2 regions of the Ureibacillus sp. FSL K6-0165 genome follow, and region 2 is predicted to be linked to the other one. Evidence: riboswitches for the same ligand, from Rfam matches in the RefSeq annotation. Region 2 holds a riboswitch; the other holds the start of a gene.
What was found. Region 2 has a riboswitch for lysine ahead of NST00_RS11315 (transporter substrate-binding domain-containing protein). Riboswitches for the same ligand answer to the same signal wherever they lie in the genome.

Region 1 (5,942 bases), 1.1 Mb from region 2:
TGAATGATTTCTTGTTTCTGTATTTGTAGTAATAAATCTAACTTTTCCTCGAATAATTCATCATAATCCTGTAAGTCATAACCAAATAACGGAAAAGATTCTATGAAAGAACCCCGGCCTGCCATAATTTCTGCACGCCCGTTCGAAATTGCATCCAATGTAGCAAATTGCTGATACACTCTCACTGGATCATCTGAAGATAATACAGTTACTGCGCTCGTTAATTTAATATTTTTTGTTTTCGTTGCGGCCGCAGCAAGCAATACAGCAGGTGATGAACAAGCATAATCTTTTCGATGATGCTCACCTACTCCATAAACATCTAATCCCACTTCATCAGCTAGTTGAATTTCTTCTACAACTTCTCGAAGTCGCTCCGCATGACTTATCACTTTTCCCGTTCTTACATCTGGCGTCGTTTCTACAAATGTCGTTAACCCTATTTCCATCCTCATTCCCTCCACATACAAAACATATTATCTCGAAATTGAAATATTTTTCTTTGTAATCATACACAAATATTAGGATGATTATCAAATATTCTGTTTTTAATTCTCATCCTTTTTTAGAATATATTCAGCTCCAAAAGTTAAAAATAATATAAAAAACAAGGAATGAATGTAGATGAAAGAAAGAAAATTTGAAAGCAAAGTAATTGAATTTTTAATGATTTTGATGTTCAGTTTTGGTATTGTTATCACATTATTCAGTTTGATTTCTATTGAACTAAATGTATATGATATTAAATTGTATTTCATGATTTTCATTACTTTGGTGATATTCTACAAGCCTTTTAGAACTTCAAGTTTTCGTTTTATTTTTTATTTAATTAATCGTACATTGCATTTAATAAAAACCGTTCACACTGACAACGATCTTTTACAGAAAGAACTTATACAATTGAATAATTTGCCAGAAACGGAGTACATCCATCTATTAAAAAAACTTTTTGAAAAACATCGTTACGTAGCACTTATTACAAAGGACATTGAAACTTTCAATGTGGATCTTATTTTATGGAAAGGTACGAGAAAATATATAGTACAGATTATAAAAGGGGCAAATGCAGTTGACATCCGAAAGGTTCAACAAGTTGCTGTCAATATAAAAACATACAGTGCAGATGGCGCAATGATTATTACAAATCAATCTTTTACACCATCTGCCAAAAAGTTTTCTTCCTTAAACCATATACTTTTAATTGATCACGATGAATTAATAAATATGATGCAGGATGAAAATAAAAAGTTCGTTTTCCAAACCGCATTATATTTATCACAACATAAATAATAATAAGAATTCGCTAGCTAAATTGAAAGGAGCTAGCGAATTTTGCATTCATAAAAAATATTTCAATCATCTACTTCTAATGTTCTTTTTTTACTCGATTCATTAAATACTCAACAAACACTTCATCACGTACTAGATAGGCTTCATACATCCTTTTTAAATATTTTTCTGCTTCTTCAAAACTTGCAAAAGTTGTTTCTATTAATTGTTCTGATTTTTCAATCATCCAAACGCCATCTTTTTGTAATATAAAATAATTGTTATCATCGGCATCAGCATACATCGTACCAAAAGAAGATTCCTTTACATTATACCGATTATATTTCGCATCTTGAGGCATTGGATCAAGCTGAAAAGTATTTTGTACAAATATTTGATATGTTTCCTCTGTTAAGTTACAACCCGCTGCCTTTTGATGTCCTCCTCCGCCATACACTGCTGCGATTTCCGAAACATCCACATGGTCATGAATAGTGCGGAAAGAAATTTTTTTACTTCCCATATTCAATATAGCGATATAGTCAAGATGAGGATGTTCTTTACTTAATTCGTTTCCTAATTCTGAATGATAAGATTCCGCATACACAACTCCAGCAAAATACTCATCATTTTTTATTTGCACTACCTCTCTTTTTTTGCGACGAATATATCGTTCTATCCGATCTTCTTCCATATTCAACAGCTTTTTTTCAAATTCATCAAAATCGAAGTGTTCAGAAGAAGTTAGTCTGTCAATCATCGTTTCTTCAAATTCATCGATGGACACTAAGAAAAACAATGAATTTAAGAAATGGGCTTTATGATTATCGTTTTTTTCCCACTCCCAAGTATCATATTGTCTTACGAGCTTCACAAATTCATCAATTGCCTCTGTTGGCTTTAATAACTCGTTTGCAACTAAAAACTGATAAAATAATGAAGTTGCACTTTCTAGCTTCCCTTCCTCATTTTCGACTAATACCGTTCCCCAATCATATTCATTAAAATGCAACGCTGTTTTATGATGATCAATAAGTTGAATATTTTTATATTGTTTAAAATGTGCATTTAATCTTTTTTCATTTTCTTCACTAGGTGATAAATCTGTAATAAATAAAAAAGTATCAGGCAAATCATTTTCTAAAAAGTATTCAATTTCCCGTTCAAGTGAAGCAATTGAATTATATCGGACTTTTACATCTTGTCCAAAGGCAAGTTTCGCTAAAATGCCACATCCAACTCCATCTAAATCATTGTGGGACAGCAATTTATACATTCTATTTCACCTCAGAAAGTAGTATGGATGCTTTTTATAAAAATAACAGCATTATTATTGCAAAGAAGTTAGAATTCCTTTTAAATTTTCAATTTAACAAAATTTTCGATTGAAAATTCAAAATTTTTCTGCATATTGTATAAAATTCAATCATAAATGATATTTAAATACTTAATTGTTATTGCTTTTCCAAATAAAAGGAGCTACAATTATATACAATTATCCATCGACTTATTTCAATATTGCTTTGAAGTAAGGATAGAGGCGCAAAAACCAAGAGTACACAGTTTGAGGATAATGAGGTCCAATGATAATTGTGGAAAGGGGGATTTGCCGAAGTCTCTAGAAACTCATTTTTCTAGGGGCTGGTTCTGCATTGAATAAGTGTAGGACTGTCATATAGGAAACTATATGGAGGGCTATCTTACGCAAAAAATCTTCCTTTTTGCAACAACGAGGCTCTTCGTTGTTGCTTTTTGCGTTTATAAAGAAATTGCCCTTCTCCATTAAAAAACATTGAAAAGGATGTGGAGAAGAATGAATTTCGGAAGAGTATTAACAGCAATGGTAACGCCATTTGACAAAAATGGTGACGTAGATTTTGAGGCTACGGAAATTCTAATTCAACATTTAATTGCAAACGGTACAGACGGATTAGTGGTATGTGGTACAACTGGAGAATCTCCTACTTTAACAGATGAAGAAAAAGTAGAACTGTTTAAATTTACTGTGAAGACTGTAAATGGTAGAGTTCCTGTAATTGCAGGTACGGGCTCTTATAATACGAGAGCTTCCATTGAGCTTACTAAAAAAGCAGAAGATGCCGAGGTGGATGGCATCATGCTTGTAACTCCATACTACAATAAGCCAAACCAAGAAGGAATGTATGAACACTTTAAAGCAATTGCACAAAATACAAAACTGCCAATTATACTCTATAACATTCCTGGCCGTAGTGTCGTCAATTTATCCGTTGATACGGTAGTTCGTCTTGCGAAAATACCGAATATTGTTGCAATTAAAGAGGCAAGTGGAAATTTAGATGCAATGGCACAAATTATCGAAAACACGCCAAATCATTTCTCACTATATAGCGGGGATGATAGCTTAACATTACCAACATTAGCAATTGGTGGTACAGGAGTAATTTCCGTTGCTTCTCATATTATCGGCAATGAAATGCAATCTATGATTAAAAATTTCTTCATTGGAAATATTCAAGAAGCTGCAAAAGAACATCGAAACCTGTTACCAATTATGAAAGCGATGTTCATTGCACCAAATCCTGCTCCTGTTAAGGCAGCATTAAATATGAAAGGCATAACAGTTGGTGGTGTTCGTCTTCCACTAGTGCCATTAAACGAAGAGCAACAAAAAATGCTAGATTATTTATTAAGAAATACACAATTACAATTGATTTCATAAATATTCTCCTGCCATGAAAATGGCAGGTTTTTATTTTGATAAATAATACTTGGTGGAAAAGTAAATAAAATATTCGATAGGAAAATGAATAGTGATATAATAGCATTTGTGAATTTTAGGCATTTAACTAAATTCATAAGTGCTTATTTTTTTATCTTCAATATGTCACAATTCAACTTTGTTGGAGGATATGATTTTGCTCAATTTACTATTAGCCATTTTAATATTTATCATCACGCTCATACTCGTAATTCGCCAACCAAAAAATATCAATATCGGTTGGTCAGCCTGCTGTGGCGCAATAGTTGCATTGATTGTTGGAGTAGTGGATATTAATGACGTCTTTGAAGTTGTAAACATTACTTGGAATGCGACATTATTATTTATTGCGATTATAATCATTTCCTTAATATTGGATCAAATTGGTTTATTTGAATGGTCTGCACTGCACATGGCTCGCATAGCAAAAGGGAACGGTATTAGAATGTTCATTTACGTTACAGTTCTTGGAGCTTTTGTTTCAGCCTTCTTTTCAAATGATGGTGCAGCATTAATTTTGACCCCTATTGTTCTTGCAATGGTTCGAAATTTAAATTTTAATGAGAAAATGATTTTCCCTTTTATTATGGCTAGTGGTTTTATAGCTGACACTACTTCCCTCCCTTTTTTAATAAGTAACTTAGTAAACGTAATCGCAGCAGATTTTTTTGGAATCAGCTTTATGGAATACTCTTTACGAATGATTATTCCTAATTTCTTTTCATTAATAGCAACCATTATCGTTCTATTTTTATACTTCCAGAAATCTATTCCATCAAAGTATGATGTAATGATGCTAAAAAACCCACAGGAAGTCATACGGGATGAAAAGATGTTTAAATTAGCGTGGCCGGTAATGGCAATTTTATTAACCGGTTATTTTTCAGCTGAATGGATTCATGTACCCGTTAGTATTATTGGTTGGATTATGGCGATATTCTTATTGGCGATGGCTCGAAAAAGTTCAGCAGTCAATACAAAAGCCGTAATAAAAGGAGCGCCATGGAATATTGTATTTTTCTCCATCGGTATGTATTTAGTCGTTTATGGATTAGGAAATGCAGGTTTCACGAAAGGACTAGCCTATGTTATTGAATGGACAGTGCAAGGAGGATTATTCACTACTACGATTGGAATGGGGTATATTGCAGCCTTCTTATCTTCAGTTATGAATAATTTACCTACAATTATGATTGACTCATTAGCAATAGCGGAAACTTCCACGTCAGGTGTAATTCGCGATTCTTTAATTTATGCCAATGTAATCGGCTCAGATTTAGGTCCCAAAATTACACCAATTGGTTCACTTGCTACGCTTGTGTGGCTACATGTACTCTCAAACAAGGGGATTAAAATTTCTTGGGGAGCTTATTTTAAAATGGGGATTATCCTGACACTTCCAATACTATTCTTCACATTAGTTGGTTTATATTTGACGTTATTATTATTTTGATTCTTTATTTTTATATGAGTAAAATTTAATTATAATGGTTACAATAATAACACACCTAAGAACATTTGAACTTAGGTGTGTTTATTATTGCCAATTATTCTGAGTTTCCTTTCAATTGTTGTTGAGCCATTTGCACAAGACGTTTCGTAATTTCTCCACCAACTGAACCATTAGCTCGGGAAGAAGTATCTGGTGAAAGGTTTACGCCAAACTCTTGTGCAATCTCATATTTCATTTGATTCAATGCAGCTTCTGCCCCTGGGAATACTAGTTTGTTAGAACTACGATTTGTCATGTTGTTCACCTCCTTGTGCCATTAGAATGCTCAAGCTATAGCTTTTAATACTTTAGAAATGTAGGGAACATTGAGATTCACTGGAAAAAACAGATTATTTAAGTTGTAACATTATTACAATAGTGTCATATATTCTAATTTTTTCCTCCTAATCAGTATGTTAATATGTTAGTTAGTTAACGTTA
Region 2 (5,942 bases):
AGCATCACGTCTGGATCCATTGCTAAAGCTCTTGCAATTGCAACCCTCTGTTTTTGTCCACCTGAAAGTTGTCGAGGTCGCGCATTCTTATAGCGATCCATTCCAACAATCGTTAAATATTTCATCGCATTGTTTATGGCTTCCTCTTTTGAACGTTTCAATACTTTTACTTGTCCGACTATACAATTCCCTAATACATCCAAGTTATTAAATAAGTTAAACTGCTGGAATACCATACCTAAGTGCGTACGATATTTTTCTTTATTGTAACCTTCCGTTAAAATATTTTCTCCATTAAAAATAATCTCACCGCCTGTAGGAGTTTCCAGCAAGTTAATGCAACGCAATAATGTGGATTTTCCTGATCCTGAAGCTCCAATTAACGTTACAACTTCCCCTTTTCTTACTTGGAAATTGACATCTTTCAATACTTCATGATTGCCGAATGTTTTATTTAAATGTTTGATATCAATGACCACTGTCATAGCATTACTCACCATCCTTTATCGGCTTGTTTCCTGTCACAAGCTCCACTCGGTACGAATCAGGTCCATCCATTTTCTTCTCAAACCAAAGAAGAATACGAGTTACAGTGAATGTCATAATGAAGTACAATACGCAGGCAATTAAGAATGCTTCTGCATAACGATATGTACTACCCGCAACAGAGTTCGTTGTAAAGAATAATTCAACTACACTAATGACACTTAGTACAGAAGAGTCCTTTATATTCATAACGAGCTGGTTACCAGTCGCTGGTAAAATATTTCGAGCTACTTGAGGAAGGATAATATAGAACATTGTTTGAAAATGATTCATACCAATCGCTTCACTGGCCTCGTATTGTCCTTTATCGATTGAAACAATTCCACCTCGCACATACTCTGCCATATAAGCACCTGTATTTAAGCTGATAACAATTAAACCAGCAACAAAGCGATTTAATTGAATATCAATGGCATAGAGTCCGTAGAACACAACCATCGCTTGTACCATCATTGGAGTGCCACGGAATAGTTCAACATAGCAAGTTAGTATAAAATTAATAGTTTTTAATGCATATGTTTTAAAGGATTTTTTTTGCAATGGAATCGTGTGCATAACCCCGATGAAAAATCCGATAATCGCACCAAAAATCGTACCTAATATCGCAAGAATTAATGCAATCCATGCTCCTCGCAAAAACAAATCCCAGTTATTCTGAAAAATATTCCAAACTGTTTCTAAGAAAGACATAAAGAAATCCCCTTATTGTTTTTTTGTTCGCACTTAGAAGAATTAAAGTTAAGCACAGTAAATAACTTTACAGGGAAGGAAAATGGAAAAAGGTTGTCTTATAGAGAATCTCAAGACAACCTTTCACCACACTATTGTTGTGATGGTTGATTTTTAATAGCTTCTTCCATGATTTGATGACGTTCATCTTCCGTAATACCAGCTAAAATTTCGTTAATTTTATCTTTTAAGTCCGAACCTTTTTTCAAGCCAACAGCGATTGCTGTATCAGATTCATCAGCCTCAAATCCGTCTTCTGGAACAATGTAAGTAAATCCTTCAATTGCTGCCTCAGCAGACATCCCTTCTGGACGTTCTGAAATATAAGCATCAATTGCACCAGAAGATAATTGGATTCGCATTTGGCCAAAATCTGTAGCTGGTACTTGTTTATTAACGCCAGTCATTTGATCGATTACTTTGTAGTGAGTAGTACCTTGTTGTGCTGTTACTTTAGCCCCTTCAAAATCATGAATCGATTTTGCATTTGCATATGGACCATCTTTTTTCACAACAATTACGAAATCACTCGTATAATAGTTGTCTGTAAAATCGATTACTTCCATGCGTTCAGGAGTAGGTGACATACCCGCAATAACTGCATCAATTGCACCAGATTGTAATGATGGAATTAAACCATCCCAGTCAGTTTTTACAATTTGAAGCTCCATCCCTAATCCTTCAGCAATACGTTTTGCGATTTGAACATCGTAACCGTTTGCAAACTCTTTAGAATCTGCAATAGGAACTGCTCCATTTGAGTCATCTTTTTGAGACCAGTTAAATGGTGCATAAGCAGCTTCCATACCTACTCTTAATACACTTTTTGACTCGGATGAAGATTCTGAATCTTTTTGTGATTCTCCACCTGTTGATTCTTTGTTTCCTGAACCACATGCTGCAAGAACGAGAACCGTCATCATGGTTATGAAAAGTAGCAATAATTTCTTTTTCATCTTAATTCCCCCTGTCTCTGTTTAGCTTAGCTTCACAAATAAAAAGCGACCTAAGAAGAACTTAAGGTCGCATCAATTTGTTAGACTAATACCTCTAGTTCCACTTTGGAATAGCACACCTTACATATAAACATGTAAGACAGTGTTACAGTTATTCACTGTAACCCCAGCATAGTTATCTGAGCAAATAACTACACTTCGGCGATATTTCCTTCTTTCCCACTTCTTCACTCGCTCAAGCTCCATGAGAAACTAATAAATACCGCGCCTCTACCCTACCAAGTGAGGCTAGAATATTCAATTGTTAAGAGAAGCATAACCTAAATGGTGTTTACTTGTCAATAACAAATAGGAAAAGTTTAATAGTACCAAATATACTCCCCAAAAATAGTTGGGGAGTATATTATACATTTTCTTATGAATTTAGAAGTAAATCTTCAGGATTTTCGATTAATTCTTTAACTGTTTTTAAGAATCCAACTGAATCTTTACCATCAATGATTCGATGATCGTATGAAAGTGCCACATACATCATTGGACGAATTTCAACTTGGCCGTTTACAGCTACTGGACGGTTTACAATTGAGTGCATACCAAGGATACCTGCTTGCGTACCATTGATAATCGGTGTTGAAGCTAATGAACCAAAGATACCGCCATTTGTAATTGTAAATGTTCCGCCTTGTAAATCAGAAATTGCTAATTTCTTTTCACGTGCTTTTTGAGCAAGTTCTGCAATTTCTCTTTCAATTTCAGCGAAGTTTTTGCGATCTGCATCACGTACAACTGGAACTACTAAACCTTCTTCTGTAGATACCGCAATACCGATATCATAAATGTTAAATTTATGAATTTCATCGCCAACAATTTGTGCATTTACATAAGGGTATTTTTTCAATGCAGCAACTACTGCTTTTGTGAAGAATGACATGAATCCAAGTTTAATACCATTCTCATTCACAAATTGCTCTTGCTTACGTTTACGTAATTCCATTACATTTGTCATGTCAATTTCGTTGAATGTTGTTAACATTGCCGTATTTTGTTTAACTTCAAGAAGACGTTTTGCAATTGTTTGACGTCGACGGCTCATTCTTTCAACTGTAACGCGAGATTCATCTACAGTTACAGCAGGTGCTACAGGTTGTGCTGCTTGCACTGGTTGTGCTGGTTTAGCAGCATGAGCAGCAACATCTTGTACACGAACTCGGCCTTGTGGGTCTACTGGTGAAATTGCTGCTAAATCAATGCCTTTTTCACGAGCAAGTTTACGTGCAGCTGGTGAAGCTACTACGCGCTCATTAGATGTTTCCTCAACAACCGGTGCAGCTTGTGCTGGTTGTGCTTGAGGAGCTTGTGGTTGTTCCTCTTTAACCGCTTCTTTTGCAGGTTCTGCTTGAGGTGCTGGAGTAGGTTCAGCTCCACCTTCAACAGGCTCAACGATCGCAATTGTTTGGCCAACTAATACTGTATCGCCTTCTTCAGCTAAAATTTGAGTTAATACTCCTGCTTCTTCAGAAATAATTTCTGCATTTACTTTATCTGTTTCTAATTCAACAATGAATTCGCCTTTCTCAACGCGATCTCCAACTTTTTTCACCCATTGTGCAATTGTACCTTCCGTAATCGATTCTGCTAATTCAGGGACTTTAATTTCAGCCACTTTTTATATCCTCCTTTAATTCTCAACACTGTTAAATCTTAACGTAAATTATGCAAGATTACAAATCTGCTAAAGCGTCGTTAATTACTTTAGCTTGAGCAACTTTATGTGAGTCCATGTCACCTTCTGAAGTAGAAGACATTTCTGGACGTCCAACATAACGTACTTTTTTGCCTTCAGCTAATTCAAATAAGTATTCTAAGGCAAATTTCCAAGGACCTTGGTTTCTAGGTTCCTCTTGTACCCAAACAATTTCTTTCGCGTTAGGGTATCTCGCAATGATTTCAGAAAGTTTTTCCATCGGGAATGGATATAATTGTTCAATGCGAAGGATGTGAAGTTTTTCGAATCCTTCACCGTCTTTAATTGCTTCTGCTAAGTCAATTGTCACTTTACCAGAAGCTAAAATAATGCGTTCCACTTTTTTAGGATTTTGTCCGAGTCCTGGTTGTTCAATGACTTCCTCGAATTTTCCTTCAGATAATTGCTCTAATGTAGCTGCAGCTAATGGATGACGCAATAATGATTTTGGTGTTGCAACTACTAATGGACGCACTCCTTCAGTTCCAAGCATTTTCGCTTGTCGACGTAATAAGTGGAAGTAGTTTCCGGCATTTGAACAGTTTGCAACAATCCAGTTATTTTCAGCACATAATTGCAAGTAACGTTCAATGCGTGCTGCAGAGTGTTCTGGACCCTGTCCTTCCATACCATTTGGTAATAAAAGAACTAATCCAGATTTAAGACCCCATTTAGAACGAGCAGCTGTAATGAAGTTATCAAACATTACTTGAGCCATATTTGCGAAGTCCCCGAATTGTGCTTCCCAAATTGTTAATGCTTTCTCATTTTCCAGGTTATAACCATATTCATAACCTACGATTGCCGCTTCTGTTAATGGAGAATTGAATACACTAAAGGAAGCTTTAGCTCCTGAAATATTGTGTAATGGCGTCCATTCAGAACCGTTATTTTTATCATGTAGTACTAAATGACGTTGCGAGAAAGTACCACGTTGAGCATCTTGCCCAGTCAGACGAATTGGGTTTCCTTCACGTAAAATTGATGCAAACGCTAATGTTTCTGCATGACCCCAGTCAATTTTACCTGTTTCTAGCGCTTCAATACGTCTTTTTAGAATTCTTGCCAATTTGTTTTGAGGCTCAAAGTTTTCAGGCCATGCTAACAGTTCTTCGTTAATTTGTTTTAATTCTTCAGCAGAAACACCTGTTTCTAATTGTGGATAAGGTTGTTTCACCTCTTCAGGAATTTCCACTTCGAGATGATGACCCTTTTCTTCGCCTACTGCTTTAACATGATCGTAACTTTTTTGCATTTCGCCATAAATTTCTTGGTTTAGCTGTTCTACGAATTCTTTTGTTACAATACCTTCATTTACAACTCGTTCACCATAAAGTTCACGAACTGTAGGATGTTTATCAACAATTAAGTATGTTTTTGGATTTGTTACAGTCGGATCATCAGTTTCATTGTGTCCAAATCTGCGGTAACCAATTAAGTCAATTAAAATATCTTTACCGAACATTTGACGATATTCAAAAGCAAATTTTGCTACTTGAATTACTGCTTCAGGATCATCTGCATTCACGTGCACTATAGGAATACCGTACCCTTTTGCTACGTCAGATGAATAGTGTGTTGAGCGAGAATCGTAATATTCTGTTGTAAATCCAATCATGTTATTGGAGATGATGTGGATGGATCCGCCAGTAGAGAATCCTTTTGTTCCAGCATAGTTAAATGTTTCTTGTACGATTCCTTCACCGCTAAATGCTGCATCTCCATGAACAAGAACCGCTAGTGCTTTTGATGTATCTTGCACTGGTTCTCCAGGATTAGATGTATCTTCTTGTGCTGCTCTCGTTGAACCAGTTACAACAGGGCTAACTACTTCTAAGTGTGAAGGGTTATATGCAAGTTTTACCGTTAATCCAGATGGTTTGTGATAAGTTGCACCCATGTGATATTTCACATCACCAGTCCAACCTTTTGTAATTTCAATTGAACCATCTTCAGGGAAGAAGTAA

Region 1: linked by a shared signal. The riboswitch ahead of dapA (4-hydroxy-tetrahydrodipicolinate synthase) and the one ahead of NST00_RS11315 (transporter substrate-binding domain-containing protein) in region 2 are both predicted to bind lysine.

Annotation. Positions count from the first base shown of each region.
Region 1 is NZ_JBBOQS010000001.1:1,167,219-1,173,160, reverse strand. Features, by position in the region: gene NST00_RS05775 (LLM class flavin-dependent oxidoreductase) at 1-449, opposite strand, end outside; gene NST00_RS05770 (restriction endonuclease) at 625-1,290, shown strand; gene NST00_RS05765 (DHH family phosphoesterase) at 1,367-2,545, opposite strand; lysine riboswitch at 2,797-2,975, shown strand; gene dapA (4-hydroxy-tetrahydrodipicolinate synthase) at 3,083-3,970, shown strand; gene NST00_RS05755 (arsenic transporter) at 4,167-5,462, shown strand; gene NST00_RS05750 (alpha/beta-type small acid-soluble spore protein) at 5,557-5,757, opposite strand.
Region 2 is NZ_JBBOQS010000001.1:2,265,544-2,271,485, forward strand. Features, by position in the region: gene NST00_RS11305 (amino acid ABC transporter ATP-binding protein) at 1-485, opposite strand, end outside; gene NST00_RS11310 (amino acid ABC transporter permease) at 490-1,236, opposite strand; gene NST00_RS11315 (transporter substrate-binding domain-containing protein) at 1,368-2,231, opposite strand; lysine riboswitch at 2,335-2,512, opposite strand; gene odhB (2-oxoglutarate dehydrogenase complex dihydrolipoyllysine-residue succinyltransferase) at 2,647-3,894, opposite strand; gene NST00_RS11325 (2-oxoglutarate dehydrogenase E1 component) at 3,953-5,942, opposite strand, start outside.